2 regions of the Streptomyces sp. NPDC056503 genome follow, and region 2 is predicted to be linked to the other one. Evidence: riboswitches for the same ligand, from Rfam matches in the RefSeq annotation. Region 2 holds a riboswitch; the other holds the start of a gene.
What was found. A riboswitch is a leader RNA that binds a small molecule or an ion and turns the genes downstream of it on or off. The one in region 2 is predicted to bind S-adenosylmethionine.

Region 1 (6,831 bases), on a different contig from region 2:
GCCTTGTCCAGGTAGTCGTCCGGGTTCGAGGAGAGGAAGAGCTGGAGCGCCGGGTCGATGCCGCCGGAGCGGTACTGGGCGCTGGCGACCGAACCGATCTGGTCCCGGAGGGTGTTCAGCTCCTGCTGACCACGCGCCACCCGGTCCTGGATCTGGCCGATCTCCTTCTGCAGCTTGCCGCGGCGCTCCTCGGCCAGGCTGTGCTGCTCCGTGGCCTCCTCGGCCTCGTGATAGAGCTTGTCGACCTTCGACTTGACTTCGTCGATCTTCGGCTTGGGGGCCGCCTGGGCTCCGGTCTGGGCGGAGAACGCGACGGCGGCGGCCGCGGTCGCGGTGAGCACGGTCACACGGGTGCGGCTCGGCTGCTTGGGTCGACGGTGGGACGCCACGAAGGCGAGCTCCTTCTTCCTCGAGCCGCCCGGCCGGTCAGGGGCAGGCGGTTCCTCCACGGACCGCCCTGATGGGTGATCAACCGCGCGAAGGTTCGAGCCCCGACCCTAGTGACCAAGTTGTGATCAGTTCAAATCCCGCTGGCAAAAAACTCGCCCACGCAGCACTTTATTTACACGCATCACACCGCGTGTGACCACCACTTGACGGACCGCCGTCCAGAAATCGGGCATAGAACACAAGAGTTGCGAGCCGGGCGAGTCGTCACGAGAGGCGCGAAAGGCGCTTGAGGAGCAAAGCCGAAGCCACCGGCCGCGCACCGGCCTTCGCGACGCCGTCCGCCACCTCGCGGTCGGTGGAGACCACGACGACCGGCCGGCCCGGCGGCTCCGCCCTGACCAGCTGGCGGATCAACTCGTCGGCCGTGACCCCGGGCTTGGAGAAGAGCACCCGCACCCCGCGCGGCGGCGCGAGGAGCACCGGCGCGGCCAGCTCCGCCCCGTCGAAGACACAGGTGACCTCGGCGCCCGAACGGGCCGCGAGGGCGGAGAGCCCGCCGAGCAGCCGCAGCCGCTGCTTCTCCAGCGGCATCGTCGGGTAGCCGGTCTTGGTGACGTTGTAGCCGTCGACGACGAGATGGGTCTGCGGCAGCTCCAACAGCTGGTCCAGCAGGGCCGGATCGGTCTCCGACAGGGCGCGGGCCGCGATGTCCTTCGGGGACATCCGCCCCGGCTCCACCGCGTCCACCGTGTCCGCCGGGTGCACCGACACCGGCGGCAGGGCGAGTTCGCGCCGCAGCCCCTGGGCCGCGTCGAGCACGGTGTCCAACAGCAGCCGCAGCCGCATGTCCTCCACCGAGCGCCCCTCGCGGGCGGCCCGGCGGCTCGCCTCCAGGCCCGCCTCGGCCTCGCCCAGCCGGGCCTTGAGCCGCCGGGACTCGCTCTCCGCGGCGGACACCTGGGAGGCCGACTCGGAGCGGACGGCCTCGATCTCGGCCTGGGCGCGGCGCAGCGCCGCCTCACCGCGCTTCACGTCGCTCTGGGCGCTGCGCAGCTTGCGGTGAAGCGATTCGGCTTCCTTGCGGGAGGCCTCCAGGTCGTGCCGGAGCTGCTCGGTCTCGTCCCTGGTCCGCTCGCGGGCGGCGGCCAGCTCCTCGCGGAGCCGCTCCACCTCGCGCCGGCCCGCCTCGTCGGCGCGTTCGGCGTCGGCGCGCTGGACCTCCTCGCCGGCGGCGGCCACCAGCTTGGCCCAGCCCGTCGGGCGGAGCACGTAGGCCGCCGCGGCCACGTCGACGGGGTCGGCGGCGGCGGGCGGGGTGCCGGTCTCCACGGCCTCGGCCAGCTCCGGCTGGGCCTGCTTGAACCGTTCGCCGATCCGCTGCCGGAAGAGCGGATCGCCCTCCAGGGCGGCGGCCATGGCGTTGCCGGCGAACTTGGCGCGCCGGCTCGCGGTGAAGCGGGCGTACTGACGCAGGGGGGCGGGCAGCTCGGCGACGGTCAGGCCCCCGAAGGCGTCGGCGACCAGGGCGATCACTCGCCGCCGTACCCCCTCCGGCAGGGGATGGTCGAGCGTCTCGGCAGCGTCACCTGCCGCGCCGGCCGGTTCGCCACCGTGCGCGGGCTGCTCCACGATCCGTCACCCCTACTGTCGTCGGCGCCGTCCGTCAGGACTCGACGCCCGGCTTGTCCACCAGCTCGATCTGGTCCACCGCGTTGCACCAGCGGCAGCGGACCGACTCGATGGTCTCACTGACCACCTCGCGCTCCTCGACCTTGGGCTCCCCGGCGAGGTCCAGATGGACGTACTCGACGACCTTGGACGAGCGCGTCACGTCGAAGCGGGTCAGGTTGCCGCACAGGGTGCAGCGCCAGCGGGTCGCGTCGGTCGGCAGGGGAACCGTCGTCATGGTGCCGTCCTTCTTCCTGTCGTGGTGGTACCAGGTACGGGAGCCGCGGTGCGCCGTCGGACTGCGGTGCTCGATCCCGTAACCCTACGGCCTCACCGGACGGCGCCCGGCCCGGCGAGGCACTCTGTCCACTTCGTCCCTCTTGGGCCATGATCTGTCCATGATCGACTGGCGAGGCACGGCCCTGGGCGCCTGTCGCGGCGTCCGTACCGGACCCGCGGTGACCTACGGACTGATCGCCGCCTGCTGTCTCCTCTTCATTGTCAGCCCGGTCTCCGGACTGAACCCGTCGTACGGGACCGGGGACGAGGTGCTCGCGGCGCAGAGCGCGTACTTCCGGCGCTGGGGGGTGGTGCCGGCCGAGCTGACGCGGGGCGACCCCGACGCCCTCCTCACCCCCTTCACCGCCCTCTTCGTGCACGGCGGCTGGCTCCACCTGCTCGGCAACATGCTCTTCCTCTGGGTCTTCGGGGCGATGGCCGAGGAGCGGATGGGGCACGTCGAGTTCGCCCTCTTCTACCTGGGCACCGGCTACCTCGCCCTGCTGGGCTACGCGGTGGCGCACGCCGACAGCGAGCAGACCCTGGTGGGGGCCTCGGGGGCGATCTCCGCGGTGCTCGGGGCCTTCCTCTTCCTCTTCCCCCGCTCCCGGGTCACCAGCCTCTTCCCCTTCCTCTTCTTCCTGCCGCTGCGCTTCCCGGCCTGGGCGGTGCTCGTCTTCTGGTTCACGCTCCAGTGGCTGGCCGCCCGCGCGGCCGGCGCGGGACCCGGGGTCGCCTACCTGGCCCACGTCGTGGGGTTCTCCGTCGGCTTCCTCTACGCCTGGGTGCGGTTCCGGGGTGGGGATAGAGTGAAAACCCCAGCAGCGGCGACCGAGGGAGACAGCCAGCCGTGATCACCGCGATCGTCCTCATCAAGACCAGCGTGGACCGCATCCCCGAGATCGCCGAGTCGATCGCCGCGCTCGACAACGTCAGCGAGGTCTTCTCGGTGACCGGCACGTACGACCTCATCGCGATGGTCCGGGTGCCGCGCCACGACGACCTGGCCGAGGTCATCCCCGGCCGGATCAGCAAGATCCCGGGCGTCGAGGGCACCGACACCCACGTCGCCTTCCGCACCTACTCGCAGCACGACCTGGAGGCGGCCTTCGCCATCGGTCTGGAGTCCTGACCGGGAGGCGTCGCCGGACGGATCGAGCGGTGCGCCGCCGACCGGCCCCGGTGGCCGGGAAGGCGGCGGTGGCCCCGGACGGAGTCCGGGGCCACCTTCGTGCTCGTTCGTACTTGCCTTCGAGGAATGAACTCCCCGCCCGGTCCCCCGCCCGCGGCGGAGGACCGTCAGCCGCGGTCGGGGACGCAGCGGCCGTCCTCCGTGCGGTACTTCCACTGGGCGCCGTCGCGGACCAGCTCCCGCACGGCGCCGACGAAGCGCTCGACGTGCTCGTCCGGCGTACCGGCGCCGAAGCTGACGCGGATGGCGTTGAGGGACCTCTCGCCCGGGGCCGCCGGCTCGGGGGCGCCGCACTCGCCCGGGTCCTGCGGGTCGGAACCGAGGAGGGTCCGGACGAGGGGGTGGGCGCAGAAGAGGCCGTCGCGGACGCCGATGCCGTACTCGGCGGAGAGGGCCGCGGCGAAGTGGGAGCTGTTCCAGCCCTCCACCACGAAGGAGATGACGCCGACGCGCGGAGCGTCGTCGCCGAAGAGGGAGAGGACCCGCACCTCGGGGACCTCGGCGAGCCCGGCGCGGACGGTGTCGACGAGGTGCCGCTCGCGGGCGACGAGGGTGTCGAAGCCGGCCTCGGTGAGGGCCCTGCAGGCGGAGGCGATGGAGTAGACGCCGATGACGTTCGGGGAGCCGGCCTCGTGGCGGGCGGCGGTGGTGTGCCACTCGACGTCGACGCCGCCGGCCCCCTCCCCGCTGACGCGTCGCGTCACCGTGCGGGAGGCACCGCCGCCCGCCAGGTAGGGCTCGGCGGCCTGGAGCCAGTCGGCACGGCCGGCCAGCACTCCGGAGCCGAAGGGCGCGTACAGCTTGTGCCCGGAGAAGGCGACCCAGTCCACGTCGAGCTCCTGCACGGAGACCGGGTGGTGGGGGGCGAGCTGGGCGGCGTCGAGGACGATCCGGGCGCCGTGCGCGTGGGCGGCGGCGGCCAGTTCGCGGACCGGCCACAGCTCGCCGGTCACGTTGGAGGCGCCGGTGACGCAGACCAGGGCGGGACCGTACGGCTCGCGGTCGGCGAGGGCCCGCTCCAGGGTCTCGACGGCCTGGGCGGGAGTGCGCGGCGCGTTGAGGTACGTCACCCGGGCATCGCGCCACGGCAGCAGGGAGGCGTGGTGCTCGGTCTCGAAGACGAAGACCTGGCAGCCGGCGGGGACCACCTGGGCGAGCAGGTTGAGCGAGTCGGTGGTGGAGCGGGTGAAGACGACCTGGTCGTCCTCGCGGCAGTCGAGGAACTCGGCGACGGTGGCGCGGCTCTGCTCGAAGAGGTCGGTGGAGAGCTGGGAGAGGTAGCCGGCGCCGCGGTGGACGCTGCCGTAGTACGGGGCGTAGGCGGCGACGTCGTCCCAGACGCGCTGGAGGGCGGGGGCACTGGCCGCGTAGTCGAGGGCCGCGTAGCTCACCTCGCCGCCGGTGACGAGCGGGACGGTGACGTCACGGCCGAGGACGGGCAGCGGGCCGGTGCAGCAGGCGTCGGCGGAGTCGGCGGCGGTCTCGGTGGCGGCGGTGACGGCAGTGACGGCGGCGGCGTTCGGGCGTGCGGACATGGCGGTATCTCCCGGCGGTACAGGCGAGTGGCGTGAAGGACCCGCCGGGCGGCGTCGCGAAACGGCGCGCCACGTACGGGTGGGGACCTCGACGCGCGACGAGAGAGGTAAGGAAGGAAGGCCGCACGGAGGTGGGAAAAAGGGGCCGGAGGCCCTATCGCATTCGCTTGCTCACGAGACCGCTCCCTTGAGGACCAGGACCCCAGGGATGGCGCAAGGGGTCCGCGCTTGCCGAGGACCTTGCTGTCCACGGCCTGGTCTTCACCCGGGGCACCCCGCCACGGACGGAGGGTTGCCGGACAGCCAGCCGGGGCTTGAGGGCTGTCACTCATGACCTGTAGCCGAACGTATGCCACCGCTCGCGGTCCGCGCAACCCCGTCCGCATACCGGAACGGGGCTCGCGCGGACCGCGAGGACCTAGGCGTTGCTGGCGGCGATCCAGCGGTCCAGGGTCGCGCGGGCGGCCCCGGAGTCGATCGACTCGGCGGCCCGCGCCATCCCGGCGCTCAGCCGCTCCGCGAGGGTGCCCTCGCCGGGGTCCAGGGCGGTGAGCGCCGCCGCCGCGTTGAGCAGCACCGCGTCCCGGACCGGACCGGTCTCGCCGGCGAGGAGCCGGCGGGCGACGTCGGCGTTGTACGAGGCGTCGGCGCCGCGCAGCGCCTCCAGGGGCACGAGGTCGAGGCCCACGTCACGCGGGTCGAAGACCTCCGGGCGGACCGCGCCGTCGCGGACCACCCAGACCCGGGAGGTCGAGGTGGTGGTCAGCTCGTCGAGGCCGTCGTCACCGCGGAAGACGAGGGCGGAGTTGCCGCGCTCGGCGAGCACCCCGGCGACGATCGGCGCCATCCGCGGGTCGGCGACGCCGACGGCCTGGGCCTTCACCCGGGCCGGGTTGGTGAGCGGGCCGAGCACGTTGAAGGTGGTGCGGATGCCGAGCTGGCCGCGGGCGGCGGCCACGTGCCGCAGCGAGGGGTGGAACTTCACCGCGAAGCAGATGGTGATGCCGGCCTCCTCGGCGACCTCGGCCACCCGGGCGGGGGTGAGGTTGAGGTTGATGCCGAGCTTCTCCAGGACGTCGGAGGAGCCGGAGGCGGAGGAGGCGGCCCGGTTGCCGTGCTTGACGACCTTCGTGCCGGTGCCGGCGACGACGATCGAGGCCATCGTGGAGATGTTGACGGTCTTGGCGCCGTCGCCGCCGGTGCCGACGATGTCGACGGACGGTCCCGGCACCTCGATCGTGTTGGCGTGGGCGTACATCGTCCGGACGAGCCCGCTGATCTCCTCCACGGTCTCGCCCTTGGCCCGCAGCGCGACCATGAAGCCGGCGATCTGGGCGTCGGTCGCCTCGCCGCTCATGATCAGGTCCATCGCCCAGGCGGTGTCGTCGGCGGAGAGGTCCTGCCCTTCGAGCAGTCCGTTGAGGAGGACGGGCCAGGAGCGGCCCGCCGTGGTAGGTCCTCCAGCGGGGGTCACAGCGCTCATGGCAGCTCCTGATGATCGTGCGTCGGATACGGGGTCCAGCCTATCGATCCACGGGTACGGCAAAGAGCCCCGTCCATCGAATGGACGGGGCTCTCGCCGTGGCGACCTATGTCAGGAGGTCAGGAGGTCTCAGTGGTGGCCGTGGCCGCTCTGGATCTCCTTGTACTCCTCCAGGGTGGGCTTGGCGACCTGGTTGTCGTCGCCGTAGTAGCCCTTGTTGAGCTTGACCCGGAGCTTCTCCATCGCGCCGATCTTCCGCTGGACGCCGTTCTCGTCGACGGCCG
Region 2 (6,831 bases):
GAGAGGGTGCCGTCGTCACCGAGCGTGTACGAGACGGGGCCTCGGTTGGATGCCACGAGTACGGAAGCCATGTGGCGAACCTAGCCCGTCCCGTAAACGCTCAAACGTACGTATACGGTCAGCGGTCGGCCGGATACGGACGGCCGCCCCGTTCTAGCGGATCCGCCGGCCGCGCATCGCCGCCTTCGCGACCAGGCCCGTCGCGGCGAGGACCACGGCCAGCGCGCCGAGCAGCCACAGCCGCTCGCCGTGGGCCCCGGTGTCGGCCATCGAGCCGCCGCTCCCGGTGCCTCCGGTGCCGTACGCGTCGCCGGTCCCGCCCGTGGCCGGGCGTCGCGTGACGAAGGCGTCGCCGCCGTCCGCGCCCTCGCCCCTCGTGGCGGTCGCGCAGCGGGCCGCCGGGCCGGCGGGGGCCGGGGGGCAGCCCATGACGGTGTTGCCGACCGTGGTGGAGTCCCCGTACAGGGACTCCTGGTACCGCGGGCCGAACGGTTCGACGACATCGGCGGCGGCCGGTGCGGCCGTCGCCAGCGGGAGCGTGGCCGCGGCGAGGAGGCCCGCCGCGAGCACACGGGACCCGCGGGCGGGGCGGGATCGCCCGCGGGCGGGGCGGGATCGTACGAAGCGCATGAAAGGGCAATGTAGGCAAAGCCCATCATGTGCGGGCGTTACGCCACGCGTCGCTGCGCGTACTCCGTGATCTCGGCCATCGGCGGGCGCTCCTCCGTGTCCACCGCGTACGTCCGCGGCTCGAAGCCCTCCTCGCCCCGCTCGAACTGGGTCAGCCAGGGGCGTACGAGATGGCCCCGGGAGAGCCGCAGCTGCGCCGTCCGGTAGATCGCCGCCGCCATCCGGCCCAGCGCCTGCCCGTCCTGGTGCCGGTGCTTGCGCACCCCGACGTCCACCTGCGCCAGCGCGTCCAGGCCCACCGTGTGCAGCGCGTCGACGAGGAGACCCAGCTCCACTCCGTAACCGACGGGGAAGGGCAGCCGTTCGAGCAGTGAGCGCCGGGCCGCGTACTCGCCGCCCAGCGGCTGCACGAAGCCGGCGAGGCGCGGCCAGTGCAGGTTGAGCAGGGGGCGCGCCACCAGCTCCGTCACCCGACCGCCCTGACCTGGGGTGTCACCGAAGGGGCGGTCGTACATCGCCTTGACGAACTCCACGTCCGGGTCGGTGAGCAGCGGGCCCACTATGCCGGTGACGAAGTCCGCCGAGAAGTCCCGCAGGTCCGCGTCCACGAAGCAGACCACGTCCCCGCCGGTCACCATGAGTGACCGCCACAGGACCTCGCCCTTCCCCGGGACCGCCGGGATCCGGGGAAGTATCCCGTCCCGCGCGACCACCCGCGCTCCGGCCGCCGCCGCGACCTCGGCCGTGCGGTCCGTGGAGCCCGAGTCGATCACCACCAGCTCGTCCACGAGCGGCACCGCCTCGGTCATCAACTCGCGCCGGATCACGCTGACGATGTCCCCGACCGTCGCCTCCTCGTTCAGCGCGGGCAGCACCACGCTGACCGTCGTCCCCCGCTTGGCGGCGAGCACCCGGTCGAGGGGCCGGTCGGACACGGACCAGGACCGCCGGTCCAGCCAGCGCTCCACTTCTTCCAGCAACGTGATCTCCATCTCGCGGATCGGACGACCGTCTCCACCTTCGAAGCCTTCGGTTACAGTCTTGAACAACGCGGATGCCCGATGCATGTCGGGGTCCCACCCGCGTCTCACAATCGAATACCGCTCATCCAGAGGGGCAGAGGGATACGGCCCGTTGAAGCCCCGGCAACCCTCCAGTCGGTTTGTCTTGCGCCAGCGAGGCCCCCGGCTAGGGAAGGTGCCAAATCCGTCTCATGGCGAAATGCGCCATGAGGAAGATGAGGAGAAAGGGCCTCCCCTCCATGGCTGTACAGACCGTCGCACCCGCCACCACCGTCGACCTCGGTCCCGCGTCCGGGCTTTCCTGTCGCGAATGCGGCGAGGTCTTCGCCCTCGGCCCGATCTTCGCCTGCGAGCTCTGCTTCGGCCCCCTCGAAGTCGCCTACGAACTGCCCGCCGGCGACCCCGAGGAGCTGCGGAAGCGGATCGAGGCCGGCCCCGCGAACATCTGGCGGTACGCGCCCCTGCTGCCCGTCCCCGCCGACGTCGCCGAGAAGCCGAACCTGAACCCCGGCTGGACCCCGCTCGTCAAGGCCGACAACCTCGCCCGCGAGATCGGCGTCGCCCCCGGCAAGCTGTTCGTCAAGGACGACTCCGGCAACCCGACCCACTCCTTCAAGGACCGGGTCGTCGCCCAGGCCATCGAGGCCGCCCGCGCCTTCGGCTTCACCACCCTCTCCTGCTCCTCCACCGGCAACCTGGCCGGCGCCGTCGGCGCCGCCGCCGCCCGTGCCGGCTTCCGCTCCTGCGTCTTCATCCCGCACGACCTGGAGCAGGGCAAGGTCGTCATGGCCGGCGTGTACGGCGGTGACCTCGTCGCCATCGAGGGCAACTACGACGACGTCAACCGCTTCTGCTCGGAGCTCATCGGCGACCCGCTCGGCGAGGGCTGGGGCTTCGTCAACGTCAACCTGCGCCCCTACTACGGCGAGGGCTCCAAGACGCTCGCGTACGAGATCTGCGAGCAGCTCGGCTGGGTCATCCCCGACCAGCTCGTCATCCCGATCGCCTCCGGCTCCCAGCTCACCAAGATCGACAAGGGGCTCCAGGAGCTCGTCAAGCTGGGCCTCGTCGAGGACAAGCCGTACAAGATCTTCGGCGCGCAGGCCGAGGGCTGCTCCCCGGTGTCCGCCGCCTTCAAGGCCGGCCACGACGTGGTCCGCCCCCAGAAGCCGAACACGATCGCCAAGTCGCTCGCGATCGGCAACCCGGCCGACGGCCCCTACGTCCTCGACATCGCCCGCCGCACCGGCGGAGCCGTGGAGGACGTGAACGACGAGCAGGTCGTCGACGCGATCAAGCTGCTCGCCCGGACCGAGGGCATCTTCGCCGAGACCGCGGGCGGCGTGACCGTCGGCGTGACCCGCAAGCTCGTCGAGGCCGGCGTCATCGACCCGGACCTCACCACCGTCGTCCTCAACACGGGTGACGGGCTCAAGACCCTGGACGCCGTGGCCGACAGTTCTCAGGCGACCGCCACCATCCGCCCGAGCCTGGACGCGTTCCGCGACGCGGGCCTGGCCCACTGAAAGGTCCGTGAACACAGCATGGCCGTGAACGTCCGCATCCCCACCATCCTCCGCACCTACACCGGCGGCCAGGCCGAGGTCCCCGCCGAGGGCGGCACCCTCGCCGAGGTCATCGCCGACCTGGAGAAGAACCACACCGGCATCGCCGCCCGCGTCCTGGACGACCAGGGCAAGCTGCGCCGCTTCGTGAACGTCTACGTGAACGACGACGACGTCCGCTTCGAGCAGGGCCTGGAGACCGCCACGCCGGACGGCGCGGGCGTCTCCATCATCCCGGCGGTCGCCGGCGGCTGCTGAGCCCCGCTGTTTTACCGGTCGGTACAGAATTGCCCCTTCCGCGAGAGAAAGCGGAGGGGGCAATTCTGCATGGTTGAGCGCGATAGAGTTGGGGAAGCCCCCTCCGCCGCTCATGCCAGGCGCATATGAGAGTGGCCCCGGACCTGACGAGAACGGGCCAAGAAGCGGCCGAAAAGCATATGCACTCTGCCCCTTATGCGGCTTTCGCCCGGCCCGAGTTGCCCTGCAATTCAGTGATTTCTCCCTGATTCCCCTTTCCGATCCACCCAGAATTCCCGGTGGATTGCCCTGTTGCAGAGGGCAGTTGGACAGATACATTCAGCCGCGGTCGACGCGTTCCGGCGCAGGTTCTGACCCGGGTCCGTGAAGTGCGGATCCGCGCAAGGGCCAGTAAGTAATAGGGGAGTTAGGCATGGCTCAGGGCACCGTCAAGTGGTTCAACGCGGAGAAGGGCTACGGCTTCATCGCGGTCGACGGTGGTGCGGATGTTTTCGTCCACTACAGCGCCATCCAGATGGATGGGTACCGCAGCCTCGAAGAAGGCCAGCGAGTCGAGTTCGAGATCTCGCAGGGTCAGAAGGGTCCGCAGGCGGACATGGTCAAGGTGACCGCCTGAGGCGCGGCGCGATCGGCCACCGACGTCTCGTCGTCGAGGGGCTCGCATCCCTGGGGATGCGAGCCCCTCGCGCGTTCCACGGGGCGGTTCCGGGGCGTTCCGGGGCGTTCCGGCGCCGCTTCCGGGGCGTTCCGGGGCCGCCCCGGAGTCGTTCGGGGGGCGTTCCCGGGGCGCCCCGCGACTCCGGCGTGGAGCTGCCCGATCCACGAGAGTCGCTTGCACTCGCATGGGTCGAGTGCTAATCATTGGCGTTAGCACTCGGAAGGTGAGAGTGCTACGAGGATCGGGCAGACGAGGCCGCCGACCCGGGTGGGGCAAGGAACCACGCGGAACGCGGAGGCCGTCCGTCGCGGGCGTCGGCGCGGTCCTGGAGCGTTATCCACCCCATGTCCGGGAGGACCACTTCACATGGCCAAGATCATCGCGTTCGACGAGGAGGCCCGGCGCGGTCTCGAGCGCGGCATGAACCAGCTCGCTGACGCCGTCAAGGTCACCCTCGGCCCCAAGGGCCGTAACGTCGTCCTCGAGAAGAAGTGGGGCGCCCCCACGATCACCAACGATGGTGTCTCCATCGCCAAGGAGATCGAGCTCGAGGACCCGTACGAGAAGATCGGCGCCGAGCTGGTCAAGGAAGTCGCCAAGAAGACGGACGACGTCGCCGGCGACGGTACGACCACCGCCACCGTCCTCGCCCAGGCGCTCGTCCGCGAGGGCCTCCGCAACGTCGCCGCCGGTGCCAACCCGATGGCCCTCAAGCGCGGCATCGAGAAGGCCGTCGAGGCCGTCTCCGGCGCCCTGCTCGACCAGGCGAAGGAGGTCGAGACGAAGGAGCAGATCGCCTCCACCGCCTCCATCTCCGCCGCCGACACGCAGATCGGCGAGCTCATCGCCGAGGCGATGGACAAGGTCGGCAAGGAAGGCGTCATCACGGTCGAGGAGTCCCAGACCTTCGGTCTGGAGCTGGAGCTCACCGAGGGCATGCGCTTCGACAAGGGCTACATCTCGGCGTACTTCGCGACCGACATGGAGCGCATGGAGGCCTCGCTCGAGGACCCCTACCTCCTCATCGTCAACTCCAAGATCTCCTCCGTGAAGGACCTCCTCCCGCTCCTGGAGAAGGTCATGCAGTCGGGCAAGCCGCTGCTGATCATCGCCGAGGACGTCGAGGGCGAGGCCCTGTCGACCCTGGTCGTCAACAAGATCCGCGGCACCTTCCGCTCCGTCGCGGTCAAGGCCCCGGGCTTCGGCGACCGCCGCAAGGCCATGCTCCAGGACATCGCCATCCTCACCGGCGGCACGGTCATCTCCGAGGAGGTCGGCCTCAAGCTGGAGTCGGCCGGTCTCGACCTGCTGGGCCGCGCCCGCAAGGTCGTCATCACCAAGGACGAGACCACCATCGTCGACGGTGCCGGTGACAGCGAGCAGGTCGCGGGCCGCGTGAACCAGATCCGCGCCGAGATCGAGAACAGCGACTCCGACTACGACCGCGAGAAGCTCCAGGAGCGCCTCGCGAAGCTCGCCGGCGGCGTGGCGGTCATCAAGGCCGGTGCCGCGACCGAGGTCGAGCTCAAGGAGCGCAAGCACCGCATCGAGGACGCCGTGCGCAACGCCAAGGCGGCCGTCGAGGAGGGCATCGTCGCCGGCGGCGGCGTGGCCCTGCTCCAGGCCTCCAGCGTCTTCGAGAAGCTGGAGCTGGACGGCGACGAGGCCACCGGTGCCGCGATCGTCAAGCTGGCCCTGGAGGCCCCGATCAAGCAGATCGCGGTCAACGCCGGCCTTGAGGGCGGCGTCGTGGTCGAGAAGGTGCGCAACCTGACCCCGGGCCACGGCCTCAACGCCGCGACCGGCGAGTACGTCGACCTGGTCGCCGAGGGCATCATCGACCCGGCCAAGGTGACGCGCTCCGCGCTGCAGAACGCCGCGTCGATCGCCGCGCTCTTCCTCACCACCGAGGCCGTCATCGCCGACAAGCCGGAGAAGGCCGCGGCCCCGGCCGGCGGCGGCATGCCGGGCGGTGACATGGACTTCTGATCCGAACGGATCGGTGGTTCCTCGCTGAACGCGAACGCCGAGGGCGGCACTCCCCGCGAGGGGGTGCCGCCCTCGGCGCGTTTCCGTGCGGGGCTCCGCGTGCGTTTCCGCGTGCGGCCCCGCGCGCGGCTCCGCGTGTGGGGGCCGCGCGTGTGCCCGTGCCTCAGACGACCGGCCGTACGAGGGCCTCGGCGAGCGGCTCCCCGGTGCGGCGGGCGTGGGCGACGCGGGCCTTGACCTCGGCGAGCGTCCGCGGCCGGTAGCCGGACCCGCTCCCGCAGCAGCCCCGCTTGTGGAAGCGGACCCCCGCGTGGAGCAGCACCGACAGCACCCGCCACGCCTCGTCGTCCCGCCGCCGCGGCGGCTGGAACGCGGACCCGACACCCACCATGAGCTCCCCGCACCGAGGGCACTTCCGCTCGGGCCCGTGGTCGTACCCCTGCTTGTACGAGCCCCGGCACGGCAGGCAGACGTACGAGGTCCTGGTGTATCCCATGGGGGTGAGCGTAGGGGTGGGGGCGGGCCCGGGTGCGGGGATTTCCGGGGCGGTGGCGGATGGGGATCCTCCACTTCCCGAAGGGTTTCGGTCAGTTGTACGATCGCGCCAGCCGGCAGGTGGGGGCATCGGGCCGGCGCCCAGGACCGCGCGTGCGCGCGGGGACCGGCGTACGCCGCTGTGCCCGCCCGCGCGTCCTCTTCCGCCTCCCCT

Region 1: another riboswitch for S-adenosylmethionine. It lies ahead of ACFQ8C_RS27045 (aminotransferase class V-fold PLP-dependent enzyme); the one in region 2 lies ahead of thrC (threonine synthase).

The regions. Positions count from the first base shown of each region.
Region 1 is NZ_JBHTST010000108.1:15,852-22,682, reverse strand. Features, by position in the region: gene ACFQ8C_RS27070 (NlpC/P60 family protein) at 1-389, opposite strand, end outside; gene ACFQ8C_RS27065 (NYN domain-containing protein) at 655-2,019, opposite strand; gene ACFQ8C_RS27060 (hypothetical protein) at 2,054-2,296, opposite strand; gene ACFQ8C_RS27055 (rhomboid family intramembrane serine protease) at 2,457-3,191, shown strand; gene ACFQ8C_RS27050 (Lrp/AsnC family transcriptional regulator) at 3,188-3,469, shown strand; gene ACFQ8C_RS27045 (aminotransferase class V-fold PLP-dependent enzyme) at 3,637-5,064, opposite strand; SAM riboswitch class IV at 5,284-5,400, opposite strand; gene trpD (anthranilate phosphoribosyltransferase) at 5,483-6,547, opposite strand; gene ACFQ8C_RS27035 (cytochrome bc complex cytochrome b subunit) at 6,677-6,831, opposite strand, start outside.
Region 2 is NZ_JBHTST010000070.1:29,696-36,526, forward strand. Features, by position in the region: gene ACFQ8C_RS21345 (trehalose-6-phosphate synthase) at 1-71, opposite strand, end outside; gene ACFQ8C_RS21350 (hypothetical protein) at 154-630, opposite strand; gene ACFQ8C_RS21355 (glucosyl-3-phosphoglycerate synthase) at 669-1,610, opposite strand; SAM riboswitch class I at 1,732-1,874, shown strand; gene thrC (threonine synthase) at 1,892-3,178, shown strand; gene ACFQ8C_RS21365 (MoaD/ThiS family protein) at 3,197-3,475, shown strand; gene ACFQ8C_RS21370 (cold-shock protein) at 3,888-4,091, shown strand; gene groL (chaperonin GroEL) at 4,500-6,122, shown strand; gene ACFQ8C_RS21380 (deoxyxylulose-5-phosphate synthase) at 6,286-6,618, opposite strand.